2 linked regions of the Herpetosiphon gulosus genome follow. The main gene of each other region encodes a partner of the protein of the gene in region 2 in a complex. Links are inferred from orthologs where the notes say so. Each region holds a gene or a part of one and is shown on either strand. Other genes may lie near its edges. The genes, in order: cdaA and ABEB26_RS02745.

Region 1 (14,811 bases), on a different replicon or contig from region 2:
AATTTTTGTTCAATCGCATGTGCCAGCTCATGTTGAGTTAGGTTGGATTTTAAATTGCCAAACACCCTTGGGCTGGTTGAATCGTATGACCCAATTTAAGGATAAATCGCAAAAGCAAGAAACCGTAGCGGCTGGCTTGATGAATTATCCTACCTTGATGGCTGCCGATATTTTGCTCTACGATACCCAAGTTGTGCCCGTTGGCGATGATCAACGGCAGCATATTGAGCTAACCCGCGATATTGCCGAGCGCTTTAATCATCTCTATGGCGAAACCTTTGTGATTCCCGAGGCCTTGATTCGGCCTGTGGCGGCGCGGGTGATGGGCTTGGATGACCCAACCCAAAAGATGAGCAAGAGCAATAAAGCAGCCAATCATTCGATTCCTTTGTTGAGCGATTTGAAGGCAACCCGTAAAGCAATTATGCGGGCGGTCACCGATTCGGGCAGCGAGATCAAATTCGACGAAACCCGACCTGGGGTCAACAATCTTTTGGGGATTTACCAAGCCTTGACTGGTAAGGATAAAGCCACGATTGAGGCTGAATTTGAAGGCCAAGGTTATGGTAAGCTCAAGGGTGCGGTTGCCGATGTGGTGATTGCAACCTTGGAGCCATTGCAACAACGCTACAACCAGCTCACCGCTGATCCAGCTGAACTCGATGGGATTCTCAAACGCGGCGCTGAACGGGCTGCCGAAGTTGCCAATGCTACCTTGTTGCGGGCCTATCAACAACTTGGGCTGCGCTAATTTTTAAGGGTTTAGTTTTTGATCCACGAAGGACACGAAGAGCACAAAGCGGGTGGGCTATAGGCTTTTAGAATGATTTATATCATTAAGAGCGATCAGCATGCCCTCACCCCCAGCCCCTCTCCCACTGCGGCGGGCGAGGGGAGCACTCCGAGAGCAATTCCCCCTCGCCTCGCGTGCGGGAGAGGGGGCTAGGGGTGAGGGATTGTCATCATTGCAATGTCTCAAAATGTTCCGATAGCCTCCAGCCTTACTTCGTGTCCTTCGTGCTCTTCGTGGATCAAATTACGGCAGCCATTCAATGATTGAGCCATTGACGAAAGGCGCGGCGGCTTGGCCCGAGCCAATTTCATAGATAAATGTGCCTTGGCCAATCGTTTCGTAGGTGACATAACGGCGATCGGGTGACCACTTGCCCCAAACCCGAATTTCATACGAGCCGCCGCTGCTGGGTGGAGCTACCAACTCCTTATCGCCAGTGTCGGCATTGATCAGCAGCAACGAGCCATCGTTATAATTATCGAGCATATACCAATTGGCATCGGGCGAAATTCCGCTCAGGTAAAAATCGCCAATTTTTTGCAGGGTTTCAACCTCGCCCGTGGCTGGGTCGAGCAAACAAACCCCACGATCAAAGTTTGAACGATCGCAAAAATCGTCATAGATAATTTTGCTATCTTTGGTCCACCACGCATCAGAAGTAAACACATCGGCGAGTTTGGTCTGATTACTGCCATCAGCATTAATCACATTGAATTCGATGCCATCCTGGCCTGCAGCAAACAAAATTGTTTGATTATCAGGCGACCAACTCAAGGGATCGAAATCAATCAAGCCAGTGGTTGTCAGTTGTTTTTCGCTATTGCTGGCCAGATCAAAAACATACAGATTTTGATCTTCCTTGGTTTCAAAATCGATGTCACTGGTAACAAAGGCAAACTTGCTGCTATCAGGCGACCAGCTCAAGCTTTGGGGTGCGAGATCCTGCAATTCAATCACGCTACGGATATTCGTGCCATCACCATCAGCTAAATAAATGCTAGTTTTTGCGCCGTCGCGTACAAAAAAGGCCATGCTTTGGCCATCAGGCGACCAACTCAATAAATCGTTGTAATAGGCCTGTCCGCCAAGATCAAGCGGGCTGACTGAGCCAGTGCTCATGGTTTGGCGCACCAATTCAAAGCTATCATCAAGATAAATCAGCTCGCCAGAGAGATCAGTTGGGGCGCTACCACCAGCCGCTTGAGTTGGCAAATCATTGGATTCATTGGTTGGCGTTGGCTGATCGACTGGATCACTTTGGCCTTGGGTTGGCTCGACAGTTGGCTCATTGGTTGGTTCGACCAGTGGATCGCCAGCGACTTGTTCGGTTGGTTCGGCGATTTTAGTTGGAATCGGTGTCCAGGTTGGGCCAGTCGCAACATTGCCACTTTCGCCGTTGTTTGAATCATTGTTGCCGAGGAAATAATACGCCCCAGCACCGCCCCCAACCAACAGCAAGGCCAAGCCACCGCCAATTAACCAACGCCCAAGGTTATTCGATTTTGCCGAAGGTTGGGCATAGTTGGGTTGTGCAGGCGGAGTATATTGAGGCAGCGGAAAATTGGGCTGGGTTGATGGCCCCTGCCCATAACTGGTTGAGCTAGTAGGGCTTTGGTAGTTGTTAACAACTTGGGTTGGTGGATCATTCAGTGGTTGCGTGCCGCTCCGCCGTGGCGCATACGGCGAATCATCATGATCGCTGCCACTTGGCAAGGGCTGCGAACCAAAAACCCCGCTGCCTAGCACTTGGGTTGATTGACCTGCGGCAGGCTGCCGCGAGCCACATTCAGAACAATAGACCGAGCCATCGGCAAGCGCGGCTCGACAAACTACACACGATTGAGCCATAACTACTCCTTACACATTGGCTTCGCTCGAAGCCGCTCCGCTACATTTGCACTCCCAATACATCTGCAACGGTGAAAATATCTTTATCGCCCCGCCCCGACAGATTGACCAAAATAATGCTTTCTTTGCTCATGGTGGGGGCTAAACGCACAGCTTCGGCAATCGCATGCGACGATTCCAAGGCTGGGATAATGCCTTCGGTTCGACAGAGCAGCTGAAAGCCATTCAAAGCTTCTTCGTCGGTTGCATAGGTATAGAAAGCCCGTTCTTCATCGTGAAGCCACGCATGCTCTGGGCCTACAGCAGCATAATCGAGGCCAGCAGAAATGCTATGGGTATTGGCAATTTGACCATCGCTATTTTGCAGCACATACGAACGGGTGCCTTGGAAAACGCCCAAACGCCCACCTGCAAACCGTGCCGCATGGCGACCAAGCTCAATCCCATGGCCACCTGCTTCAACCCCCCGCAGATCAACATGTTCATCGTTGATAAAGGCGTGGAACATGCCGATGGCGTTTGAGCCGCCGCCAACACAGGCAATAATCGTGTTGGGCAATTTGCCAGTTGCCGCTAAAATTTGCTCGCGGGCTTCGATTCCAATAATGCTTTGAAATTCGCGTACCATCAGCGGGTAGGGGTGTGGCCCAAGCGCCGAGCCAAGCAAATAATATGAATCAGGGTTGCTGACCCAATCGCGCATGGCTTCGTTGACTGCATCTTTGAGGGTTTTCGAGCCAGTGCTGACTCCATGTACATCGGCTCCCAACAGGCGCATGCGAAAAACATTGGGCTTTTGGCGCTCCATATCTTCAGTGCCCATATAGACCACACATTGTAGCCCAAGCAGGGCACAAACGGCGGCGGTGGCAACGCCATGCTGGCCTGCGCCAGTTTCGGCGATGATTCGCTGTTTGCCCATGCGTTTGGCTAATAGGCCTTGACCCAAGGCATTATTGATTTTATGTGCACCAGTGTGGGTCAGATCTTCGCGTTTGAGCCAAATTTGTGCTCCGCCAAGCTCCTCGGTCAAGCGACGAGCATAGGTTAATGCGGTTGGCCGGCCTGTGTAGGTGCGGTGCAAATGTTGGAGTTCGGCCTGAAACTCAGGGTCAGTGCGAATCCGAAAAAAGGCTTCGGTTAATTCTTCGATCGCGGCCATCAAGGTTTCAGGCACATAGCGCCCACCGAAATCTCCATAGCGGCCATTTAATTCATCAAGAACAGCGTGATCGGTCATAATTGTTCCTTTAGCGTGCTTGAATAAAATCTTCAGCAACCCAACCTTGGCCAATTGCCGATTCGATCAGCCACCACGTATAATCGTCGCCTTGGCGTGGCCCATCGACGATCGTGATAATTTCGCCTGGATCAAGCGCCCCAATCGGCTCACCTTGAATGCTGGGATCAGGCCGAATGCGCACTTGTTCGAGGGTGATTGCCTCACCGCCAATTTCAATCACCAGTTGAGTTGGAGTTGGCGGGGCGGGAGTGGCAATCGCAAAGGGCGGAAAGGTCGGCGAAGCAGTCACGGGGGTTACCGTCACCATGACAACTACGGGAGTTGGGGGGGTACTCAAAACGCCGCGATCGCGCAGAAACCAACCCCCAGCTAGCCCCACCAGCAATAGCGCCGGAATCAAGAAAAAGAGGAAATTTGGCTTTGGTTTGGGTGGGCCATTCACAATTTCATCATAGCCACGTTTATAATCGTGGTAGGTGTGATAAAACAATTGATTCAGCGTGCCATTTTCCGCATCACGCCGCCCCTGATCATAATATGGCGAAGGCATATCAACACTCCATAAAAGCCATGTTTGACCTTAGTATCATTCTCTGGCGATTTTGTCAATCAACGAAGGCGGCTAGTGGCTTGAACGAGCGTCGATGCAAGCCTGATGGGCCGTGGGCTGCCAAGGCCCGTTGATGTTGGGCCGTGCCATAGCCTTTATGGGCAGCCCAGCCATAACGCGGGTCACGTTGATCATACTCGTGCATCAGGTTGTCGCGATAGACTTTGGCAATAATCGAGGCCGCTGCCACCGAAATGCTGATCGCATCGCCTTTGGGCAGCGAGCGTTGCAATAATGGCAGTTCGGGCAATTTGACCCAATCGATCACCAAACCATCGGGCAAATTTGGCAAGCTCAAAACGGCGTGCATCATGGCCCATTTGGTGGTTTCGGCAATTCCAAATAAATCGATCAGATGGGCCGAAACCACGCCGAGGCCAATCCCGCTGGCCAATTGGCGAATCTGTTGGGCCATTGCCTGACGGGCTTCGGCACTCAAGGTTTTTGAGTCGTTGATGCCTGCCAAGGCCAGAGGATCGTTGAGCAAATGGGTTGGGAAGCAGACGGCAGCGGCGACAACTGGGCCAGCCCAGCAGCCTCGGCCAACTTCATCGACTCCGGCGACGATTTGCGCTCCCTTGCGCCAAAGTTGTTGTTCTTCGTGAATTCCAATTGTCATAGGTTGGTTGTTGGGGGCTGGGGATCGGGGGCTGGGTTGAGTCAGACCCTAATCCAAGCTACTATCAATTAAGGCTGGTTGGCTTTTTCGGCGATGAAGATTTGGACTTGCGACTTGCCAACCTGTTTGATTTGGTTGCTGACGCGAAAGCCCGCTTCGTGCAAACGCTGGATGCGTGGGTCAAGTTGGCTGGTTGGCGCTTCAGGGTTGCTATGTCGCCCAAACACCAGCCGATAGATTAACCCGATGATCAGTGCATACAAGCCATTGGGAATGCTGCCGCCATCGACGATATACAATTTGCCATCGTTGGTGAGCACCCGTTGCAATTCGGCCAAAGTGCGCCGATCGAATAAATAGGGCGCTGGAAAGGTCGAAAGCACCGCCGACCAACTGGCATCAGCGTAAGGCAAGGCTTGGGCAACCGCCCGAACCAGCGTGGCTTGCGGCGCTCGACGACGGCTTAAACTCAACATTTGGCGCGATTCATCAAGGCCAATTGTGAGGCTTGGTTGATCTTGGCGAGCTTGTTGGACATAGCCCGTGCCACAGCCAAGCTCAAGCAATGCTTGATCGGCGATTTCAGGCAAGGCTGCCAGTACCCATTGGCTCCAATAGCCTTGCGACATGAGCCAAGCGACCAAATCGTAGGTAAAGGCCGCTTCGTGATAAAAACACTCAAAGGCCCAAATAACCAACGCTTGCATTCGTTGCAGCATCGCCAATGCTCCCAAAAATACAAACGCGAGTGCAGGCTTGGCCCACACCCGCGCAGGGTTTTGCAGCTATAACGAAACGATTAACCGCGGCGTTCTTTGATCCGAGCGGCCTTACCAGTGCGACCGCGCAAGTAGTACAGGTTGGCTTGGCGAACTTTACCAGTCCGTACCAATTTTACGCCGTCGATCCGGGGTGAGTGCAGCAAGAACGTCCGCTCAACACCAATACCGTGTGAGGCAATCCGACGCACGGTGAAGTTTTCGTTGACACCCATGCGGCGGCGGCGAATCACGACACCTTCAAAGTCTTGAATCCGTTCGCGAGTACCTTCAACAACTTTGACGCTAACGCGAACCGTGTCGCCAACGCGGAATTCTGGCACATCTTTGCGCAGATATTCGTTTTCAATTTCGTGAATAACGGGAGCCTGTTGCATTGCTCTGCCTTTATTTCTAGTGCGTAGAGCCGTATCTCTCGGCGCTGGTTAATCGCTAAAGTTCATTGGCATACAGCGGATACGGTCGCTGGACAAACAACAAGCGTGTGAATTTCACACGCCGTTTCTTTTCGTGCCAATCAATTGACCGCGCGATTATAGCATAGCTGAACCCTTATGGCAACTATGATCATCGCTTAACCCGCTAGGGCGTTAATGTTGGCGAGATTGGTTCGGTCGGGCTAATTGGCTCGGTTGGGCTAATTGGCTCAGTCGCAGTTGGGGTGGCAATCGGCGTGGTTGTTGGCTCGGTTGGTTCAATCGGGCTGGTTGGCTCAGCTGTCGGGATGATAATTGCACTAAGATTTACTTGAACCGCAGCTAATGGCTTGGCCAACGTGATGCCGGTTGGCAGATTAAGGCTGGGCTGAATGCTATAACTGCCTGCATTGCGTCCAGCTAGATCCAACACCAAGGCCAAATTATTGAGATTTTGCAAATTTTGAGCGTTACCGCGCAAGCTTACTTCAAGCTGTTTGGGCTGGTAGCTCAATTCTAGGCCAGCAGGCAAATTACGTGGTACTAACGGCAGGTTGAGCACAATTTCGGTGCTAATTGGCACAAAACGAATCGTGGCGATCGTGCTATCGGCGGCTTGGGCATCACGCGGAGTCACCCCAATCGGAAAACGTAATTTAATCGTTGCGGTGTAACTTTGGGTGCTATTTGGCAGATTGAGCGGTTGGGTTTCAACAAATTCAACTTCGGTTAAGCGCTGAGCACTACCAATTAAGGTAACAAAGGCTGGCTCAAGCACCACCTCAGCTCGATAGCCCGCTGGCGGACTGTTGAGAGTGGTGTAGATAATTGGCACGCGCTTAATGCCGCTGCTGGATAAAATTCGCACTTCGATATCGGCCAATTCAGGGCTGACCGTCACGCCTTCAACATCGCGCCCAGCAATATCGACTGCGATAATATTGCGGCGGGTACGCAAATTACTGGTTTGCGATGAAAGATCGAGTGTAATTTCGCCACCAACTACCTTATTAACTTGGCTAGCTGGCCCAGTTATTGTCACCTGCTTAATCATCTCGCCATTGACGCTGGCGATCGGCAAACTGGCTTCATAACTAGTTGGTGGCTGGCCAACCGTGGTGATGGTTAATGGCAGCGAGGCGGTAATAATTTGCTCGATCTGCACCAAAACTGTAGCGGGCTGAAAGCTCTGAAAATCGAGATCAGAGCGACTGGGAATGCTGCGAGCTTGCACCGCAACTTCATGTGAGCCAGGCTCTAGCCCTGCGATATTAATAAATGGTTGGACATTTTGCTTGGTAATGCGGGTGATTGTATCTTGAGGGCCAGAAACATTTAAGTTAACAACCGCATCGGGAACGGGAATTGGCCGACCTTCGCTATCAACTAAGGTTAAATTGCTACTTAGCCCTTCGGCACGAATTGGCAAATTGGTAAATGGCGTAACTTGCTGCGGATTTTCGGTGAAACTAACAAACACCCAAATGATGCTCGCCAACACTGCGGCAACAAAGGCGCGTAACGGGCTACCTGCAAGCTTATTCATGCTTCTTCCTCTTCGCTTAGTTCGACGCGCAATAAGCCAGCCAGCAGTTTGCGTAAACGACCTTCGGTTAAATGGCGCACCATGCGGCCATCGTGGGTAATCGAAATACTGCCAGTTTCCTCGGAAACGATCACCGAAATCGCATCGGATTGTTCGCTGATGCCCAAGGCGGCGCGGTGGCGTGTGCCATAGCGTGTACTGCCAACCACATTTTCACTCAGTGGTAGCACACAGTTGGCGGCCAAAATGCGGTTGCGCCGAAAAATCACCGCCATATCGTGGAGTGGCGCGTTGGGGAAAAAAATATTAACCAACAAGGGCACGGAGATGCGCGAATCGACGATTACGCCACGGTCGGCGTATTCTTGCAAGCCAGTGTCGCGCTCGATCACCATCAATGCGCCGATACCTTGTTGTGATAATTGTTTAGCTGCCCGCGAAATGGTGTTGATCATCTCTTCAACATCGGAGCGATTGGTGCTGCCAAAGCGATTAAACCATTCGCCAGTACGGCCCAACGATTCGAGCGCACGGCGTAATTCAGGCTGGAAGAGAATTGGAATTGCGACAAATAGGGCTGGGCTAAGGGCTTCGCGAATGATCCAGCGCAACGTGGTGAGTGGCAAGGTTGAGCCAGCTAGCAGCGCCACAACCACTAAAATGCCGACCCCGCGTAATAATTGAACTGCGCGAGTGCCCCGAATGACCCCGAGCAGCCAAAAAATCAAGGCAGCAACAAGCAGAATATCTAGGGCTGCTAAGAAAGAAACTCGTTCCCAAATCTGCTGGAAGCTTGGCACAATTCAAACCCTCGACACCGCCAGCCAACCCACCTGTGCTGGACATCGCGCCTGTACCTTACACTGATCAGGCTATCTATGCAAGTTTTAATCTGAGCGATTTTGGGCTAGCCAAGCCACTCAACGAGCCTAGTACGTAGCTAGGTGCTTGACGAAATCTGTGGAGATCGGTACTATAGGCCATCTTCTTTCCCCCCAACGCGGCGATGTTGCCTCAAATCCCTTCAATGCTGAACAGACTGCAAGGAGCACGCTATGCCCGATGTAGCCCCTTTTCGTCAGTATCAACTCGAAACCGCTTACGATGAGTTGTTTCTTGGCCCAAACACGCCTCGTCCACATTATCGGCTGCTCTCGGAACGGCTGCGCGAGTTGCCACCTGATGAGTTGGCTCGTCGCCAGCAAGCTGCTGATTTGGCTTTTCTCAATCAAGGAATCACCTTTACAGTCTATGGTCGCGATGAAGGTACTGAGCGCATTTTTCCCTATGATTTGCTGCCACGACTATTGACCGCCAAAGAGTGGGATACGATTGAGCGTGGATTGGCGCAGCGGGTTACTGCATTAAATTTGTTTTTGCGCGATATTTATCACGAGGAAACAATTTTAAGGGCGGGGGTTGTGCCGCGTGAATTGGTCTATAGCTGTCGCCATTTTTCGCGCCAAATGCGGGGGGTTAGCGTGCCACGCGATCGCTATGTTTCGATCGTTGGCACCGATTTGATCCGGTTGCCAAGTGGCCAATTTGCGGTGTTGGAAGATAATTTGCGGGTTCCTAGCGGCGTGTCGTATATGCTGGCCAATCGGTTGGTGATGAAACGGGTGTTCCCGCAGTTGTTTTCGAGCTATGGGGTGCGCTCGATCGATCATTATGGCCAAGCCTTGTTAGCAACCTTGCGCTCGTTGGCTCCACAAGGTCGCAGCGACCCAACGATTGTGCTGCTTACGCCTGGGGTGTTTAATTCGGCCTACTACGAACACACCTTTTTGGCTCGCCAGATGGGGGTTGAACTGGTCGAAGGCCGCGATTTAATTGTTCACGATAATGTGGTGTATATGCGCACGACTGCTGGTTTGCGCCGCGTTGATGTGATTTATCGGCGAGTCGATGATGAATTTATCGATCCTTTGGCATTTCGGCCTGATTCGGTGTTGGGCGTGGCAGGCTTGTTGAATGCCTATCGCGCTGGCAATGTGGCTTTGGCCAATGCCTTGGGCACAGGCGTAGCCGATGATAAAGCGATTTATGCCTATGTGCCAGCGATGATCAAGTTTTATCTTGATGAAGACCCGATTTTGCCCAATGTTGAAACCTTTTTGCTCAGCGATGATCGTCAACGCCAGCATGTGTTGAATAATTTGGATTCGTTGGTGGTAAAGGCGGTTGGCGAATCGGGCGGCTACGATATGCTGATTGGCCCGCATAGCACGCTGGAGCAACGCGCCCAGTTTCGCGACCGCATTATTGCCAACCCACGCAACTACATCGCCCAACCAACGCTTGCGCTTTCCAAAGCTCCCTGTTTTATTGATGGCAAACTCGAATCGCGCCACGTCGATTTGCGGCCCTACATTTTATTTGGCGATCAAATTAGCATTGTGCCTGGCGGCCTGACGCGGGTAGCCTTGCGGCGTGGCTCGTTGGTAGTCAATTCATCGCAAGGCGGTGGCAGTAAAGATACGTGGGTTCTTTATTAGGGGCTAGGGATTAGGGATCAGGGGCTAGGAGAGTAAGAGCATAGAACATAGGAGTTGGGGAGTTGGAGATCGGGGATCACGATGCCCTCACCCCCTTGCCCCCTCGCCCGCACGCGAGGCGAAGGGGAACCGCTCTAGCAGTGCTCCCCTCGCCCGCCACAGTGGGAGAGGGGCTGGGGGTGAGGGCATCCATGGATCATCATTAAAAATCGGGGGCTGCTGATGTTATCGCGGGTTGCTGATAGTTTATATTGGATTGGCCGCTACCTTGAGCGAACCGAGCATACTGCCCGTTTGCTTGACGTGAATTTAGCCTTGATGCTTGACCAAACGCCTGCTGCTGCCGAGCGCCGTTGGGAGCGCATGCAAACATTCCTGGCATGGAATTACGAGGGTGTGCCCCAAACCTATGCTTTGGTGCAAGCCTTGACCTTTGATGTGAGCAATGCCAGCTCGTTGGTAAGTTGCATTGGCGCTGCTCGTGAGAATGCCCGCCAAGTGCGCGAACAAATCAGCTCGGAAATGTGGGAACAACTCAATCGGGTCTATTTGCAGGTCAAGCGCACAACGATGGATCAAATGTGGCACGAGCCGCATGAATTTCTGCATAATGTGTTGAAAGAGGGCATTCATCTCTTTCAAGGCATTACAACTGCCACATTGAGCCATGGTGAATGCTGGCACTGGCTGCGTTTAGGCCAATTTATGGAGCGAGCTATGGCCACGGCGATTTTGCTCGATGTGCATTTTGCCGAAACTGGCAGCACACCCGATGATCAAACCAATTATTTAGATTGGGTTGGGTTGCTAAAGTCCTGTACATCGTTCGAGGCCTATTGTAATGTATATACTGCTGATATTCGGCCAGAACGAATTGCTGAATTTTTGTTGTTGAACGCTGAATCGCCGCGTTCGGTGCGCTTTGCCGCCGACCAAGTTGCGGCCTCGATTCAAGCGATCGCCTCGAATACCCTTGGGCGACGCGGCGATCGGGTCAAACGCTTGGCTGGACGATTACAAGCAAGTCTAGATTATGGTCAAGTTGATGAGATTATGGCCGATGGCTTGAGCGGCTATTTAGCGACGATTCAACAGCAATGCCAACAAATTCATACCAACGTCTATCAGACCTTTATTAGTTATCCGGTGGAGACAGCATTGGTATAAGGATGATCATGACAGCAGCACAACAGCGCATGTTGGCGGCCTTAACGGGCTTATCGGTGGGCGAGGCCTATGGTCAACAGCTTTGGCAGCAAGTTCAAACCGGGCTTGCAATTGCCGACCAGCCCAGCCTTTTGCCAGCACCATGGCTGTGGACAGACGCAACCTTGATGGCATGTTCGTTGGTTGATCAATTATGGCATTATGGCGCGGTGCATAGTGCGGCTTTGGCTGCCGATTTGGCTTTGCGCTACACCCCAGTCCGTGATTATGGCACGTCGATGCATCAATTATTGGCTAAGCCGCGTGATGGCGCAGCCGTGATGAGCGATGCTCAAAACTTATTCGATGGGCAAGGCTCGTTTGGGGTTGGCGCGGCCATGCGTGTGGCTCCGTTAGGCTTATTTTTGGCTGAGGCTCCGCTGAACGAAGTTGCTCAACAAGCCCAACTTTCGGCGCTTACCACCCATACCCATTCTGAGGCGGTGGCGGGAGCAGTGGCAGTGGCGGTAGCAGGCGCAATTCTCTGGCGTGAACGTGATCAACCGCTGCGCCAGCCCTCGGCAATCTTGGATGAAATTAGCCACTATGTGCCGAGCAGCAGCCTTGAACATCGTTTGGTCTTGGCTTCCGCAATGAATGATCGCCAAATGTGGCATCACATTGCCTTACGATTGAGCAATGGCTATCAGCATAGCGCCCAAGCTACCGTGCCGTGGTGCTTGTGGTGTGCTGTGCATTATCGCGATGATTATGCTGCCGCGATTGAGCAGGTGTGTGCTGCTGGCGGCAACTTTACCTCAATGGCTGCAATTGTTGGGGGATTGTTGGTGGGCACACTGGGCCGCGATTGTATTCCACCGCCATGGCTGAACGCCCGCGAACCCTTGCCAAGCTGGTTTTTGGCCAGCCTTGGCCTCGAAAGCATTTGATTTCACGCTTGAAGTTTGGCAGGTGCTATGTACTACACCATTCGCCACGTAACTCGCTTTCGCTATAGCAACCCAATTAGCGAAAGCATGATGGAAGTTCGCAAACAACCGCGCACCGAGGGCGATCAACGCTGTTTGTCGTTTGACATAACCACCAAGCCAAAATCGAAAGTCTTGGTATATTATGATCCTCAGGGCAATACGGTGCATCATTTTGGGATTCCACGGGCGCATACTCAGCTTGAAATTATCACCCAAGCCTATGTCGAAAATCGGATTCAAGCTCCAGCCGATGATCTCATGCTTGATCTCAGCACATGGCAAATTTTGGAAGATCATGCACTCAACGGCAACGATTGGGATTATCTCAACCCTAGCCAGTTTGTGCACTCAACCGATTTGCTGCAAGCCTTCGCTACCGAAATTGGCCTGAGCAAACAGCTCGACCCACTTTCGTTGATTCGCCAGATTAATCAAGCAATCTACGATAAATTTGAGTATGTTCCACAGAGTACACGCGCTGATTCGCCAATCGATGAAGCTTTGGCCACCCGACGGGGCGTTTGCCAAGATTACACCCATATTATGCTCAGTTTATTGCGCTGGTTGCAAATTCCGGCGCGGTATGTAAGTGGCTATCTGTTTCATCGTACCGACGACACTGTGCGTTCAGCGGCTGATGCCTCGCATGCATGGGTTGAGGCGTGGTTGCCAAGCCTTGGCTGGGTAGGCTTTGATCCAACCAACAATGTGACCGTGAGTGATCGGCATATTCGAGTAGCGCTTGGCCGCGATTACGCTGATGTACCGCCGACTCATGGCATTTTCAAGGGCGAAACCCAAAGCACGCTCGAAGTAGCGGTGCAAGTATGCCTCGCCGACGAACCGTTACAAGCCGATCAACCATCGCAACTAGAAGGCTGGTCGGTGGTTGAGGGCGGCGATGTGGCGGCGGTGTTACAACAAATGCAGCAACAGCAATAAACTTTAATCTAACAAAGCATGGGTAATTACTTGCCCATGCTTTATTGAATTTTATTAAAATGTATCCATAAGCTCAGAAAAATGAATAATATAATCAATGTATAAGCCTGCAAGATATGGAGCACTATTCATTAATGCTTGCCGCTCACTCAATGTAGGCCGTAATCCTTGGGCGGGATTATTTCTTTCTTGGCACAGTAAATTTACAGCCCCAAGATCTATAATAAGATTTTGGTTTTTGGCATAATCTACCATGTCAACCAATTTCCATTTTTTAGGGTCTTTACCCAAACTTTGGCTTGCGTTTATTCTTCCACTGATGATTCCTGAAATTAAACAATTTTTGATTGTGGCCTCAAATTCACGTCCTAATTGAAATAAAGCTATATCAATATTAGTTTCATTTAAATTCGTTAATGCATGATTGATATTATCCCTTAATTGTGAATCCTGAATCCGATTTACTTGAGGAAAGGTAATAGAATCTGTACCTTTTAATCGGCACATTTTAGTACCTGTTTCTGGGATAATTATTGTTTCAACTGATGACATTTGACGAATATAGGCATACATAGTCTTATCATGGAAGTTATATGGAGCCGAAGTTAACTGCTTGATAAGTTGAAATAACGGCATCTGCTTATTGGGCGACTGTTCAAGTAACAAATGAACTGCCTGCTGAATACTATCACGAATAGTCTGTTTCTTACGAGTTATCGACTGTTTTGTGTTTATTTCCGCTTTATAGTTTGGTTGAAACGTTGCAAATCGTATAGTAGTGTTTGGGTCGTGATAAATACGTAAGGCAGGATTCCTTGCAACCATACCAATTGCTTGGCGTGAAGTTACTCTAGCAGCGTGCATAAGGGCTTCACGAATAATCCGTAGCTCTAATTTTTGAGTTTTATGTTGCTTGAAAATGTTTGCAATAAAATCTGCAATTTGTTCGCGATTCCAAATATGGGCATTTTCTGTCTCCTTCCATGTTGCCAAACCCCAATGGCTACGGCTTGTTTTACGGAAGATTTTGGGATTACTGGTAAGGTAGATATTAATTGATCCTCGACCAACAGGCCTTCGCTGCTGAACATAATCAAAGATTTCTTGATCAGTAGCTGGTTTATTATGGATATGTAAAAATTTTTCCATTAATTCTAAAATACTACTAGTATCAATGTGATTCCATGCCTTCAAAGCCCACTGACCTGTTCGACCAATTGGTATAAATCGAGCATCGCTAATAAGTTGATTAGCAAAATTTTGTTCTTGGAGCTTTTGATGTCCATGTGGTATCAGTGTACTATTGATTGTTCTCGTCATTGATCCAATTGATAAGGGTTTCCCTGCCTCGGTTAAAATCCGGTAGGCTTGATCTCCTC
Region 2 (14,969 bases):
GCTGGAGAATCTTCCCAAACCTCTTGTCGCCCATAAATTGTCATATCGAGCATTGCATAGGAACTGCCCATTTGTTCACAGCCGCGACCAGTTGTCCAATAGGTTTCAAACACCCGACCATTATCCTGAACGTAACAAACCCAGATGCCAAAATGGCGATCAGCAATCAGGGTATCAAGCGAGGATTTGGGCACGGAATACCAAGGCAGATCCCAGCCCATAAATTCGCGGTAGCGCTTGCTCTCGGCAAATGGGCCTTGGCTCAACACGGCAAAGGTTACATCACGCGAGTGCAAATAGCCCAATTCCAGCACATGACCAACATTCATGGTGCAACCTTCGCACTGTTGGGCTGCATTTGCGCCATGATGCCACATCATATAGGCGGCAAAAAGTTGCTTGCGGCCTTCAAAAATCTCGATCATCGGAACTAGGCCATTTGGGCCAACTACTGGAGTTGTAGCAGCGACTTCAACCATTGGCAAGCGGCGACGCGCAGCAGCAATTACATCGCCCTCGCGCGTATGAGCCTTCTCGCGTAGCCGCAAGCTGTTCAGTTCGGCTTGAAATGTGGCGCGATCAACGGCAGTGGGCAGGCTTGGGCCATGCATATCGCTGAGGGGAATCAGGTCATTCGCGCGATTACTCATCAGATGCTCCTTCATCACTATAATAAGGCTCCGCTTGCCTAATCATAGCATGAAATATAGAACATATGATCTTTTTAGGAATCGAGGATCAGGAGTCAGGAAAGCATAGAACCTTGAGTATAGAACATAAGAGCCAAACCTCAGGCATTGGACTTTAACGCAGAGGCGCAGAGAATCTATGGCTATAGGCTATGTGTAATGGTTTATCGCGTTAACAACGGTCAGCATGCCCTCACCCCCAACCCCTCGCCCACTGCGGCGGGCGAGGGGAGCACTCCTGGAGCGGTTCCCCCTTGCCTCGCGGGCGGGAGAGGGGGTGAGGGGGTGAGGGCACGAGAATTGGTTGTTAATCTAATGAACCATTACAGCTATGGGCTATCGGCAATGCGTTGGAAATACCAACAATTGTTCCGATAGCCGATAGCCGATAGCCCATAGCCTAGCCCTTCGTCCTTGGTGCTCTTGGTGTTCTTCGTGGTTTCAACCTGACCCCTAGTCCTTGATACCTACGCCTGAATAATTGCTAAAACTTCATCGCGCTTGGCTTCCATCAGCTCTTTGCTGCGAGCTTCGAGGTTGAGCCGCAACAATGGCTCGGTGTTGGAGCCACGCACATTGAAGTGCCAATCGGGATAATTGACCGATAAACCATCCATGGTGTGTTGCTCAGCATCACTATATTTCTCGGCCAAGGTTGCCAATACGGCTTTAACATCGGCAACTTTGGTGTTGATTTCGCCTGAGATGAAGTAAGTTGCTTCGAGCGGAGCCAGCAATTCGCTCAGGGTTTTGCCCTTCTTCGAAAGCATTTCCAAAATAATTAACGATGGAATTACGCCCGAATCGGCATAATTAAAATCGCCAAAATAGTAGTGGCCAGTTACTTCGCCAGCGAAAATTGCCCCTTCGTTGGACATGCGAGCCTTGATAAAGGCATGACCAACCCGCTCCATCAGTGGCACACCACCAGCAGCGCCAATTAGTTCGGGCACAGCCCACGAAGCCCGTACATCATATAAAATTTTGGCTCCTGGGTGTTTTTCGAGGAAGTATTGACCCATCAGCGCGGTCATAAAATCGCCAGAGATAAATTGACCGCGATTATCAATTGCAAAGAAGCGGTCGCCATCGCCATCGAAGGCAAAACCTACATCGGCGCTTTCACTAACCACACGGGCTTCCAGTTCGGCGCGATTTTCTGGTTGTAATGGGTCAAGGCCGTGGTTGGGCAAAGTGCCATCGGGGTCAAGATAGAGTCCAATCAAGTCGACAGGTAAACGTTCGTAGACCCGCTGGAGAATTGGCCCGACCATGCCATTGCCAGTGTCGGCGATTACTTTGAGCGATTTGAGGCTGGTTACATCAATCAATTGCAAAACCGATTCGATAAATTCTTCGCTGAGGTCAAGCTCGCTCATGCTACCTTGGCGGGTTGGTTCGCTAAATGCTTCGCTCTCGACCAATTTGCGCAAATCTTGAATGCCTGCATCGCCTGAGAGCAACTGCGGCATTTTTTTGACCATTTTGAAGCCATTGTATTGTTTGGGATTATGTGAGGCCGTCACCATCATGCCTGGTAAGCCCAATTTGGTACAAGCAAAATAATATTGATCAGTGCTAACCATGCCAATGTTGATCACATCAGCGCCTTGGTGCATCAAGCCGCGAGTTACCGCATCGAAAATTGATGGGCCTGAGGTACGCATATCACGGCCAACGACCACCGTTTCAGCTTGCAAAAATGAGGCGAAAGCGCGTCCAATCAAAAATGCTACATCTTCGTTGAGTTCGCTTGGGTAAATCCCACGAATATCATAGGCTTTGAAAATCCCTGGATTGACCTGCATCGTCGTATCCTTTCTGTGCAGAGCGATCACCGGCTATCATACGCCAAAATTGTTAAATCGCGAATAGCAGGATTTTTAAGTGATCTTTGACTGCTTTTCATCATCACCACCCTTCCGTTCCGCCTCAAGGCGGGAGACGCAGGGAGATAGGTTTTTAAGGGATGTGGGTTTATGTTTTATTTTCAATCTTCGAATTAAAAATTCGTATAATTAGGTTCTGTCTGATAATTCAAGACCATGGTGTATATCGTCGTAAGAACCGCTATTAAGCGGCTATAGGGGTCATATTTTGGTGATTTTCATGTCCATAATGGTGTTCTAATCCTCCCTCGGGAAGGCTTCAGGAATTATCAGACAGAGCCTAGTAGATCTTACATAATTTCCAATATTCAACAAATCATATACATCACCACGGAACATTGTATGTCGGTACAATGTCCATAATATTTTGATATTTTCCTACATCATTAATAACACGCTTTATAATACGATCTATAGATCTATGAAGACATCCTTCTAATATTTGAATATAATATGGCATATCAATACTGTAATTGTAACCTTTATGGACAATTTTACTTCTAATTTTATTTAGAATACTTAAAGAATATTTTATTTCATTTTTAATGTTATTTAATTGACTTCCAATAACTTTTTTATCTAGTAAGATTTTCGGAGAAGGTAAGATTGTAAGTTGGTTTTTATTATCTATACTTTCAATTATAGATATATTTTCAAGAATAACTAGAAGTAGAAGTAATCTCATAAATGGTATACTCCTCCTGACCATGGAACCGGAGGATATTCAATGGCCGTATCAACCGATCTGACGGATGACGAATGGGCAGCGATCGCTCCCTTTTTGCCCCCGTTACCACGCCGTGCCGATGGTCGTGGACGACCATGGGTGGATTCACGTGCGGCCCTTACCGGTATCTTGTGGGTCTTGCAACGGGCGCACGCTGGAAGGACTTGTCCGAGAGCTATCCCCCTATCAAACCTGCCATCGCCGCTTCCAACGCTGGGTTGCCGAGGGAACCTTTCAAACCATTGTGACCCAGCTCGCCTTGCAGCTTTTTGATGACCTCGGCATCGATCAGACCGAAGCCTTCATCGACGGAACGTTTGTTCCGGCGAAAAAAGGGGCGCGGGCGTTGGTCTCACGAAGCGTGGGAAAGGCACCAAACTGATGGCGCTTGCCGATGCGCATGGGCTGCCGATTGCCGTCCATACCACCACGGCCCAGATCCACGAGGTGCGCTTGGTCACCGCAACCCTCGATGCGGGATTTTTGGACAGCCCTCCAGTGCGCGTGATTGGGGACAAAGCCTATGATAGCGATCCGCTGGATCAAGCGCTTGCAGACCAGGGGATTACGCTGATCGCCCCCCATCGGCGGAACCGTACCGCACCAGCCACCCAAGATGGTCGGGTATTACGCCGGTATGCCCGTCGCTGGAAGGTTGAGCGGCTCTTTGCATGGCTCCAAAATTTCCGTCGTTTGGTTGTTCGGTATGAATTCTATCCCGAAAATTTCCATGGGTTTGTGGTGCTTGGGTGTATTCGCATCCTTCTTCGGTATTTATGAGACTACTTCTACTGTAGGGATTTTGATTATTTTCAAATTTTATATTACAAAATAATAGTGTTCCTAATGATGTCATTTTTTCTTTGCTTCAAAATCTTCTAGAATGCTATCAAGTAATTCAATAGCTTTATCAGAATTCCATGCAAATGGGCGTTGGTAGCCAGGTATAACATAGCCTTTATTTAATGTTGTGTAAAGATATTCTAATGGGATCGCATCAGCCTGCATAGTAAATTTCCTTTTTCTATAGTATCTCTTTAGAGATAGATTATTTAATCTGTAAAAAATTCTAATGGCTTCCGGTATAACTCAGCAAAAGTTAGTAGCTCAATCACATCAACTCTCCGATCACCATTTTCAGAGCGTGAGACGATCGACTGGCTGATTCCTAGCTTTTGAGCAACCTCTTCTTGTGAAAGGTTAGCATCAAGCCTTGTTTGCCTTAATCGTTCTAAGAAATGAGTATAACGGGTTTGATAGACCTCCGAAAATTTCATAAATATTGCCCAATTATGCGAAAATCGCATAAAAAAGAGCACGTGAAGCATATAACTTCACGTGCTTTATCATACTGACCATAGCCAATCATCGGTATGATTCTCTCCTAATCCAAGGCGAGGATCTTTTCTAGGTATTCTAGCTAACTAGAGATGGCAAATATCACAGCCAACTTCATCATCCTCAGCATCAAGAGCTGATCCAATCAATGCAATCAATGATTGATTGGGGCGGCGTTTGCGTTCTTCCTCGATCCGTTGTTGATGATCACGCCGAATTTGGGCTAAACGTTCTGGTTTTTCGAGTTCGACTAGGCTTTCATTTTGCCGCCAATAGAAGTTCTCTCCACCTCGTTGATTCTCAAAATCCTTGGCTTTTTCAAAAAGCTCAGGGTGTTCTTTACGTAAGCCAGCCCATTCGCCTGCTCGTTGGAAAAAGCAGAAATAACAACCACTTCGCTGTCGCCATGAATAATATTCAGGCAGGCCAATACCACTTTCTTCTAGAATTCGCTCAATATCGGCAATACGTAGTCCATGTTCTTTATATGGATAGACTGGATGAATATTAGGCTTTGAGGAGTCATAGCCGGAACGTTGTTCATCGGCACGAATACCAATATAGCTCCAGACTTGATCACTACCAACGTATGCCTCAAATGGCTCGATCTTGAGTTTACGCGTGCACCAACGAACCTGAGCAGATGGCAGCATTCCGCCATACATATCTAACCAATGGCTAAACCCACGCTCAGCATTTAATCGAATAATCGGCTTTTGTAAATAAGCCTCAAGCCGATCAAGATACTCATAGGTCTCTTTTAATTCCTCGTGAGTATCACAGAATACATATTCCAATTGAGGAATCTTGTCATGTAGATAGATTGCTAAGGCAGTACTATCCTTGCCACCGCTAAGACTTACTATATGTCGGCCTGGACGGGCAGCCCATTCCCGAAAATCAGCTTCATGATCTGTCATAGCTTTTCGTTCCCATTCATTGCATAAGCAAGATTTGGTTGGAGGAGTTCGGCTAAGATCGCTGTTTTTTGCTCAATCGTTAGTCGATCATAACGATCCATCACGGCTGTTAACTCATTAAACAACGCATCCATCAGTGGATGACGTTGGTTTAAGTGTATCACAGTACTGACTTCACCATGGCCATTCGCTATACCAACTCGTAAAACTGGAGTGTCACTGGGTAATGATTGGGTCGTGATTGCTATTTGCTCGACGAGTTTAAATGAGCGGCCTAACTCAGCAATCTGAGTTTCAAATGTTGTAAGATCATGGTCACTCCATGTATCTAGGGGTTTACGCCCAACTAAGGCCGCAATGCTTTCGACCCAATGATTAGCACCCTTAATCGAGTTTTCAATCCGCACGCCAAAGGCCCGAATAGTCGTATCTTTGGTAAGTTCAGCGATCAATTGATAACGATTGATCAACTCGCTATGAAGTAGTTCACTCTCAAGATTGGTAGCACTAAATGCAACCCGAATTTTCTCGACAACATGATTGACCAATTGCTGATATGTTGCTTGTAGCTCCTGCAATCCCTCCCTGAGCGTCGTAAAAAATGGCTCAATAAACATATTATCATTGGATTGATCAGGATCAAACGCTGGATAACCACAGGCAATTGGTAATTTTTCAAACAATAGTTGATCAGGTGCACGAGCATCAAGTAATGCTTGTCGAATTGATTGGGCAATTGGGCTAATATTTTTGGTTGTGCGCGTGTATTGAGGAAGTGTATGTACGAGTCGCAATAATGGGGTTATTGCATCTAAAACTGCTGGCTGCACCACTTTAGTCAGTGCTTTAGGTGCTAATGCCGTTGCCAAGCGTTCATACACTGCTTGACGCAGACCAGTTCTGCGGCTGCTGCGTAAACCAAAGTAGTGTGGTTGACGTAGTAATCGCTCAAACATAGCCATATCGGGAGAAACTACATAATTCCCTTGTTCATATAGCACAATCTCGCTAGCCCGAGCAAGGTACACCGCCATAAATAAAAGTGGAATTAAGCCTTGTTTGACCCCAAATGGTGGAGCTTCCAATTGCTGGTAAAGATCAATTAAAGGCAGTTCGCGTCCTTCGGCTTGATCAATATAGCGACTAATTAAGTCCCAAGTTGGTTGGAGCTTTAAAGGATCGTCCGCTGCTGGAGTACTAAATTCCCAAAAACCTTGTTCATTTTGGCGATGAATGCCACTCTGATGCAATACACTCTCATAGATCGAGCGCTCTGGTGGATAGCCTTCAATCCCGAGTTTTACAGCATAACGTTGATTAAGCATTGCTTCAATTAGCAGCCGCCGCGCTTTTGATGCCGAAGCTGAAAGCTGCCGCCGCACAATCAACTCATTCCAAATATGTGGAGTTAATGGGTAAGTCTCATCGCAAGCTTGGCTCAATAGATGATCAACTTCACGTGCAGTTTGCATTGGATGTTCAATTCCACGCCAAAACCAACGGCTAAGTTGTGGGCTATAGGCTTCAGCAATCGTGCCACTCAATAAATCTTGAGCTTCAGATAAACGGCTTGATATTTCACGTCGAGCAGCCCGATCATTATCGAGTTCGTTGCGATGTTCTAAAACATGACTCAAGGCCGCAACATCAAACAAGAGATCGCTTAGTTCACGGACTTTATATGGTAAAACTACAATTCGCTGTGATTCGTTTGAACGATCAGGATGTTCTGTCCAGCTCCGAGCTTGTTCTAGGGCTTCCTGATCAGCAGGAACAATGTAGAGAATCTCGCCATCAGCATTATTTGTAATTGCTAAATCGCTCAAACCGCTAGGCTCAATAAAACGCGGGATAAAAAAGCGTACTGCCCCAGTTAAATAACTATGCCGACGAGCTACCAATGGTGTAACATTGGCATAATTTTGTAAGAGCTGAACTAAATTCTCGCCAATTTCACGGCGAGCACTCGCGATCATTTCATCGAGAGCCAGATCACTACCTTCCCAAATAACAAAACTTTCGCGATGTTGGCGATAGGTAATATGCTTGCGGGTTGTTAATTCATTTAATGCCTGATCTACCTGCTCTTCAGTATAAAGCTCTTGTAACGCAAATTGAATTTGCTTACGGCTTGCTTTTAATCCATGCGTTTGCCCAAGCGCACCTAACGTACCAATGGTAGTCAAAACATCAACTAATAGTGGATTTTGATCAGATAATTGAGCTAATGCTTCGGCAAGCTCTGCCCAGCGTTGACCGCGGGCACGCCCAAATAGGCTAGCCCCAAGGGTTGAATAAATGTAGGCGTAAAGCTGAGGCAATCGGTAAATCGGTAATTGTGGATTTTCAAGACTTGGCTGAGCAGTTTGCAAGAAATCTTGAATACTCCACGGTTCTGGTGCAGTCAGAAATGCAAACAGTGAACGCTCGTTTTGTGCCAGCTGGCGAAAAAGTAATGGTAACGCAATAAGCACACTAGGATGTAATGGATAGGTTCGGGCAAGCAGAATTTTCCATTCATCAAGATTGATATCAACCGGCTTTAATCCTAATTGAATTGTTGAATCAAGTGTATTTTCGGCCCATGATTGGCGTGTAGTAGCATAAATATCGTTAAGATCATCACATAATGCACGCCCAACCATTCGCAGCATCTGTACCGATGGCTCTTGGAATGGTAAATCTGTAAAGCGACCCTGAACCTTTGACCATTCGGTTCGACGGGCCGCACCTGCATTGCCAACATAGCGATCAAAAGCTTGATGCAGAATCGTCAAAATGACAAATGGATTATTACTGCTGCGTGATGCCATTTCAGCTAAGCTTTGCAATACAAATAATTCACGCTCATCAGATTGACGTGAGGCAAAATCAAGAAATTGGCCCAATTCATCAATTACTAAGACTAAACCAGCATATTCAGTACGTTTTGCAACCTCTACACAAGCATCAGCAAAAATTTCGGCAATAGTTTCAGACGCAATATCAGGGTCATCAATTGATTCAGCAATCTCATGTGGCAAACGCAGTCGTTTATCGGAAAGTTTTATATGCGAAGCAAATGTATTTTTTAGACCAGTTAATACCGCACTGCGTAACGAAGCATTATTACCTCCAACCAGCACTGGCAACAAACGAGGGACTGCAATTAATAATTCAACCAAACTAGCATCAATTTGCTGCTCTGCGAGCAGTTTTTGACGTTGGGTCTGATCACTTTGCAGAAAGTGCGCAATAAAAACCCCAAACGCTGACTTTCCAGATCCATAAGGCCCAATCACTGAAAATGCTCGCGTTGTTGATTGAGGAGCTAGCCCATTAATGATTCGCTCGGCAGTTTGGAGCACTAATGGGGTTACCTGATAATCATGAACACCTACTTGGTCATCCTTGAAATCGCGCTCAATATTAATTGAACGGTTATACCGTACTGGAATCGCAAGGTGCGATTGAGCATTAAACATATCGTACCTCGTGAGTAAAGGCTTGGTTAAGTAATGTTTCAAGTTGGCTATCATCAGGGTTTGGCCAAGCTACCTGCCGAATGCCCGATTGATCCGAATAATAGGCTTGATTATTAGTAATCTGACTGAGTTCTTGCAACCGACTTAATAAAGCATCTTCATCTAAGCGGAAGATTCGACCAGGAGAACGTAAGCCGTAGGCTAGTTCACTAAACGATATGGTTTTTCGGCCTGTTTGATGCATCATTTGTAAAATTGCAAATGCAACTAATTCGCTTGGTAAATCGGTTTGCTGGCCTGTAACAATCCGATAGGTTTGCTGGCCGGGTAATGACTGAATTAGCCCCAGATCGGTTAACGGGCAAAGTAATAAATCTTCATTAATAAGGCTATTCTGGTGTGAGCGAGGTTGACAATAACAGTTCAGCATGCACTCTATATCACGAGTAATAGTTGTGTCGGAAGGAACACGCCAGCCTTGATCATTGGCAATCGATCGAATTTGGCTGGCCATTTGGGGTACTGTAAATTCACCGCCTTTTAGAAGGTTAAATGTAAAAAACCAAGTAAAGGCTGATTCTGGCCGTGAAACAATTTGCCAGTGTAAGAGCCAACGGCTAGCTGGCGTTACAAGAAACTGATCCCAGCCCTTTTCGCCAAGTAATGAATGGCCTAAGCTAGTGGCTTCATAGCTATTGCTTGTTTCCGAGCGTACAAATACACCACATACTCGCCCCCAGAACCGAATAGATTGCGCCATATTTTTACCAACACCGAGAAGCACGAATGCATCCTCCCGCGAGAACAAATCGGGGGTGTGTTGCAATAAATCATAGGCTTTTTTTAACCAGTTACTTCTCAAAGCGAAGGTTTCATGTCCACTAAAGCTTGGGAGGCTATTTGGAGAGAACAAGCTTGATAAAGATGATGCCATAAATAGGAAGTCTCCCCGTTACTGTAGATTTCTATCCAAAACATTTGTACGATTGCTGAATTATACTATACCATTGATTACAATTCGTTTCGATTCGTTTCGATTCGTTTCGATTCGTTTCGATTCGTTACACGAGTGAATCATAGATTAATCTAGAGCAGCAAGGATCGCTAAATTGGCTGATACTTTTGGGTTGATTATGGATAGTACTCAGGCACTTTTTGGGGGATGTTTGAAGCTCATTAAATGAGGATTGGTGGAGACGTTGGGACTTGCACCCAAAGGACATCATGGCGCGTTGGCTTTAACTGATGGACTGCCTATGCCGCCCCCATTGCCCAAGCATTCTAGCAAATCTGCCGCGCTTGTGGCTCAGCCCTTGAACGGTTTAGGCTTCCAACCAAGGGCTGAGTTGCGCCGCTGAAATGACCCCTTGACGCAAAATTGTTGGTTGCTCACTACTGAGATCGACAATTGTTGAAGGTTGTTCGCCCGTTGCAACCCCGCCATCAAGCACCAACGGCACGCGCCCAGCTAGTTGCTCAGCGACAGCTTGGGCGGTATTCGGCGTTGGCTGACCATGCAGATTGGCACTAGTTCCAGCGATTGGCGTGGCAAATTGGCGAATCAAGTTGCGTAGTTGCCCATGGTTTGGCACACGCACAGCTATCGTCGCTTTGCCGCCAGTTAATAATTTGGGCAGATGGGCGACCGCTGACAGTACCAAGGTCAAGCCACCAGGCCACCAAGCCTCAGCCAAACCCCAGGCCAAATCGGGGATATCTCGTGCCACCTTGGGCAAATCAGCTAAATCTGCCAATAATGCTGGTAAGGCAACCGCGGCTGGACGGGCTTTGGCCTGAAAAACTTGAGCAATCGCTACTTCATCCAAGGCCGAGCCACCAATACCATAGACGGTATCGGTTGGAAAGCACAGAATTTGGCCTTGCTGTAATTGCGCTAAGGCGAAGGCCAAACCGGCATCATCAAAATCGATAACGTTGGTGTTCATAAGGTTGTTGCGGTCAAAATCACAAAGACAGCTGCGCCGACAATTCCTAATTCCCAGCCAATCCGTCGATCAAGCGTGCCAGCTTGGGCATGATGCAGCAGGTTCATCATTACATAAAACAGCGCTGTGAGCAGTGTGCCAACGATCAAAAATGGTGCAGGCCAGAAGCTAAGCATTGCCGCAGCCTCAGCGATCACCACGCCAACCACGGTTAATGCCAATGATAATGGTCGTTGATGATCGTTGACATTTCGCGCTAACAGGCGATAAGCCAAAGGAACGCTGGCGCTAAATGCCAAAATGCCAGTGAAAATCATGCGATAGTGGGCGTTGGCGATTGCGCTGAACATGCCAAAAGCTACCAAATAGGCCACTGCTTGCAGCCCAACCCGCGCCTTATCGCGCACATCAGTATCGCGATCGAGCACATAGTGTTGGGCAACTAAGGTTGCGGTTAATAAGCTGCCGCAAACCACCAACACCAAAATAAAGGCCGTGCCTTGCAAGGTTTCTTGAAACAATCGGAAGAAGGCAAACGAGCCAACTACCACTGCTGAGGGCAAAACCCAAAACAAGGGCACAATCTCGATTTTGCTGAGTGGGCCAGGCAAGCGCAACAATTCACGATGCTCCAAGGCTGGGTGCGCTTTGGCCAATAAATCGGCCCCGGTACTGATGATAATTACCAGCAGGGCGATAATAAACCACGCCACCGAAATCACTGGTAGGTCGTTGCTAATGCGGGCCACCAAGGGATAATCGGGGTTGGATTCGAGCAGAAAGACCACCATCAAGCCTAAAACCACCAAACTGATTAATGGCAAAATGCGGTCGAAACGTGGTGTTAGTTTCATATGCTATCAAGATAGCCTAGCTGGGCTAGCCTATCGCTAGGATTATGCTTGGCATAATCTACTTGAATAATTCGGCAATTCGGGCTTGAATTGCTGGTAAATCTGGTTGAATGATGTAAGCACCATCGCTGGTGCTAGTTTCATAGCCATAGGTTAAATCAATCGATTCGCGTTGAATTTCAGTCGGGTCGAAATTCTGGATTGCCAGCACCAAACGCACGGTCGTTGGCAAATCGATGCTGGTATATTCTAGGGTATTGTACAACGAGCTAATCAATTCGATGTTATCAACGCTATTATTGGCTTGCATGAGGTTTTGTAAGCGGGCAAAAATTGCCAAAAGCACCTGCTGTTGACGTTTGCCACGCTCAAAATCGTTGTCGGCATGGCGGGTGCGGCTATAAATCAGCGCTGTTGCGCCATCCATATGCTGCATGCCTGGCAAAAAGTGCGCTTCCATATAGCCATAATCAAAGGTTGGGTAGCGCGAATCGTAAATTTCTTTGGGCACATCAACATCAATGCCACCAATTAAATCAACCATCGTGATCATTTCTTCAAAGGTCGTGACCACCACTGCATCAATTGGCTGACCTATGGTGGTGCTTAGGGTTTGGCGTGCCAATTCGGCTCCGGCTTCAGTATCGCCATTATCGCCCTCACCATACATATAGGCAGCATTCAATTTGACCGAGAAGCCATATTCGGGCGGCAGAGCCACCCATAAATCGCGGGGTAAGGAAACCAAGGCCGCGCTTTGATTGCGTGGATTGAGATGCAAAATCAACAAGGCATCAGCCCGCGCTGGCTCCGTTTCGCCAGGCCGTCGATCCAAACCCAAAATTGCCACCGTCATGGCGGCTAACGGTCGAGGGGTAGCGCTCGGGCGCGGAGTATTGGTTGGGTGCGGAGTGACACTTGGCTGATTTGCGGCGATGGTTTGGGCTGTAGCAGTTGGCTGAATCACTGGAACCAAGCTGGGTTCGGCCACGCCGCCTGCAATAATTGGGGCTGGGGTAATGCTTGGCTCGACTTGGACCCCAACTACCTCGGCAGGCGTGCTCCACCACCACCAACCACCGCCAAAAATTAGCAATGCAAGCATGCCAAAAACTGCTAACGGCCAACGGCGGGTTGGTTTGGTAGCAGTTGGTGCTGAAGTAGGCGTTGGCGCTGCAACCACTGGTTCTTCAAGCAGGGTTGTTAATAATTGGCGTTGCTCTTCAACCTGCAATACTTCTAATAAGGCATAGCAATCGGCACAATTGGCAATATGGAAACCCATTTGAGCACGTTCGGGCGGGCGTACCGCCGGACGAATTCCTGCCGCAAGTTGGCGGCGCACGTCTTGACATTCCATGCAACGTCCTTGAGGATGGTAGTTTGTCACTTGATTATAGGCGGCTCGCCACGAAGATGCAAAAAACGTAGCCTACGGATCAGCTACGTTTTTACTCAAAACCCATTCCGAAGCTTGTTAATCAGCGGCGACTGGCATAATAAAGGTGAAAGTTGTGCCTTGATTGACCACACTTTCAAGCCAAATCCGCCCACCCATCAGTTGGATTAATGGACGTACTAGCGAAAGCCCCAAGCCCGTACCACCAGCCTCAATTTTTAGCGGATTTTCGGTACGATAGAAACGATCAAAGACTTTCTCATGTTCGCTGGGATCGATGCCCACGCCGCTATCTTGCACCGCCAAGGCGATATAGCGCCGCCCGACTTGCAGCCCTTCACGTTGCTTGCTTGGAATATCGTTAACATTGATTTCGAAGGCTTTCACGCTGATTTTGCCGCCATTGGGGGTATATTTGATCGCGTTGGAGAGCACATTCGAGGCCACTTGGCGAATGCGCTCTATATCGCTCCAGATGTTTGGCAAATTGGGCGCGAGGCTCAGCGAGAATTCTTGCTGGCGCTGGGTGATTTCGGCACGAGCATTGCCAACCACACTGCTCATCACATCGGCCACCATCAGCCGTGCCATTTGCAATTCAACGCTGCCAGTTTCAATCTTGGTGATATCCAGCAAATCGTTGATAATCGCGATCATCCGCTCAGAGTTATGGGCAATGGTATTAAGAAATTCCTTCTGAGTTGAATTCACTTCGCCCAACGAACCCATCGCCAGCAACTGGGTATAACCTTTGATTGAGGTCATCGGCGTGCGCAACTCGTGCGAAACCGTGCCAATAAACTCAGTTTTCAAGCGATCCGATTCGACTTCGCGGGTAATATCGCGGCCAATCAAACACGCGCCCAGCAATTCGCCACGCTCAGTCATCACCGGAACCAAGGTCACGCTGATCGATTGGGTGGCGCGTTTGATGATAATGCCTTGAGTTTGGGCCACATCGGGGTTGTTCAACACCGCTCCCAGCGGATCGCCAGGCAATTTGATATGCAACGATTCGAGCAATTCGTCGAAGCTTTGGGTCACCAACTCATCAAGTGGCCGATCCAGAATCGCTTCGGCGGCTGCGTTGGCCAAAATAATATTACGATCAAGATTGAACACAATTACTGCATCGTTGAGCGATTGCAAAATAGCGTTGTTTTGGCTTGAAACTTCTTCTTGATGACGCAACATGGTTGAAAGCTTGATTGTGCGTTCGGCCAAATATTCATAAAGTTGAGCGTTATAAATGGCAATTGCGATTTCGCCAGCGATTGCTTTGAGCAAACGCATATGGCTTTGATTGAAAAAGTGCGATTTAGGATGCGAAAGCATCAACACACCCACAATGTCATCGCCTGCGATCAGCGGCATGCCGACCAATGAACCAGTATTTTTGCCCACCTCTTGGCCAAAAGCATCAACTTGCACCCAACGATCGTCGTTGGTCACATCGTTAACCAAGGCGGGCTGGCGATGTTGGGCGATCCAACCGACCAAGCCTTCACCAATTTGGAAGCGCCGCGAGCCAAGCGTATGCGAAATTCCGGCCAAGGTTGCCCGATCAACCAGCAAGCCTGTGGCCGCGTCTATCAGCATCACCGAGCCATGTTGCACACCAGTCAAGTTGGCCAGTGCTTGCAAAATCCGGTTGAGCAGCACATCAATTTCGAGGGTCGAAATGTCGCGGGCAATATCAGCAATTGCTTCAAGGCGATCGCGTTCTTCACTAAGTTCGGCGGT

Evidence for each region.
Region 1: the proteins of ABEB26_RS02745 (region 2) and cdaA are in contact, whole or in part, in a crystal structure (PDB 7OJS), measured with the Bacillus subtilis proteins. The link is inferred for Herpetosiphon gulosus from one-to-one orthologs.

The regions. Positions count from the first base shown.
Region 1 is NZ_BAABRU010000011.1:29,062-43,872, forward strand. The notes cover bases 6,753-9,526. They hold cdaA (diadenylate cyclase CdaA), read right to left. Parts: upstream 8,655-9,526; coding sequence 7,851-8,654; downstream 6,753-7,850. Other genes in these bases: ABEB26_RS15610 (CdaR family protein), read right to left, coding at 6,753-7,854; ABEB26_RS15620 (circularly permuted type 2 ATP-grasp protein), read left to right, coding at 8,910-9,526. In the rest of the region: trpS (tryptophan--tRNA ligase), read left to right, coding at 1-751; ABEB26_RS15580 (hypothetical protein), read right to left, coding at 1,037-2,641; trpB (tryptophan synthase subunit beta), read right to left, coding at 2,682-3,881; ABEB26_RS15590 (SH3 domain-containing protein), read right to left, coding at 3,892-4,434; ABEB26_RS15595 (ribonuclease HII), read right to left, coding at 4,490-5,113; ABEB26_RS15600 (class I SAM-dependent methyltransferase), read right to left, coding at 5,182-5,832; rplS (50S ribosomal protein L19), read right to left, coding at 5,913-6,269; more of ABEB26_RS15610, read right to left, coding at 6,475-6,752; more of ABEB26_RS15620, read left to right, coding at 9,527-10,352; ABEB26_RS15625 (alpha-E domain-containing protein), read left to right, coding at 10,575-11,519; ABEB26_RS15630 (ADP-ribosylglycohydrolase family protein), read left to right, coding at 11,528-12,448; ABEB26_RS15635 (transglutaminase family protein), read left to right, coding at 12,476-13,432; ABEB26_RS15640 (sigma factor-like helix-turn-helix DNA-binding protein), read right to left, coding at 13,487-14,811. UniProt on the Bacillus subtilis protein: One of 3 paralogous diadenylate cyclases (DAC) in this bacteria, catalyzing the condensation of 2 ATP molecules into cyclic di-AMP (c-di-AMP). Upon expression in E.coli leads to c-di-AMP synthesis.
Region 2 is NZ_BAABRU010000002.1:142,506-157,474, reverse strand. What follows is about bases 328-3,259. They hold ABEB26_RS02745 (phosphomannomutase/phosphoglucomutase), read right to left. Parts: upstream 2,498-3,259; coding sequence 1,157-2,497; downstream 328-1,156. Other genes in these bases: ABEB26_RS02740 (hypothetical protein), read right to left, coding at 2,904-3,259; ABEB26_RS02750 (DUF899 domain-containing protein), read right to left, coding at 328-650. In the rest of the region: more of ABEB26_RS02750, read right to left, coding at 1-327; more of ABEB26_RS02740, read right to left, coding at 3,260-3,263; ABEB26_RS26900 (transposase), read left to right, coding at 3,306-3,578; ABEB26_RS02730 (DUF262 domain-containing protein), read right to left, coding at 4,158-4,313; ABEB26_RS26895 (helix-turn-helix domain-containing protein), read right to left, coding at 4,358-4,582; ABEB26_RS02725 (phosphoadenosine phosphosulfate reductase family protein), read right to left, coding at 4,730-5,563; ABEB26_RS02720 (hypothetical protein), read right to left, coding at 5,560-9,027; ABEB26_RS02715 (DUF4007 family protein), read right to left, coding at 9,020-9,961; ABEB26_RS02710 (L-threonylcarbamoyladenylate synthase), read right to left, coding at 10,350-10,973; ABEB26_RS02705 (DUF5656 family protein), read right to left, coding at 10,970-11,827; ABEB26_RS02700 (LCP family glycopolymer transferase), read right to left, coding at 11,886-13,187; ABEB26_RS02695 (GAF domain-containing protein), read right to left, coding at 13,305-14,969. UniProt on the Bacillus subtilis protein: Catalyzes the conversion of glucosamine-6-phosphate to glucosamine-1-phosphate. Glucosamine-1-phosphate is used for cell wall biosynthesis.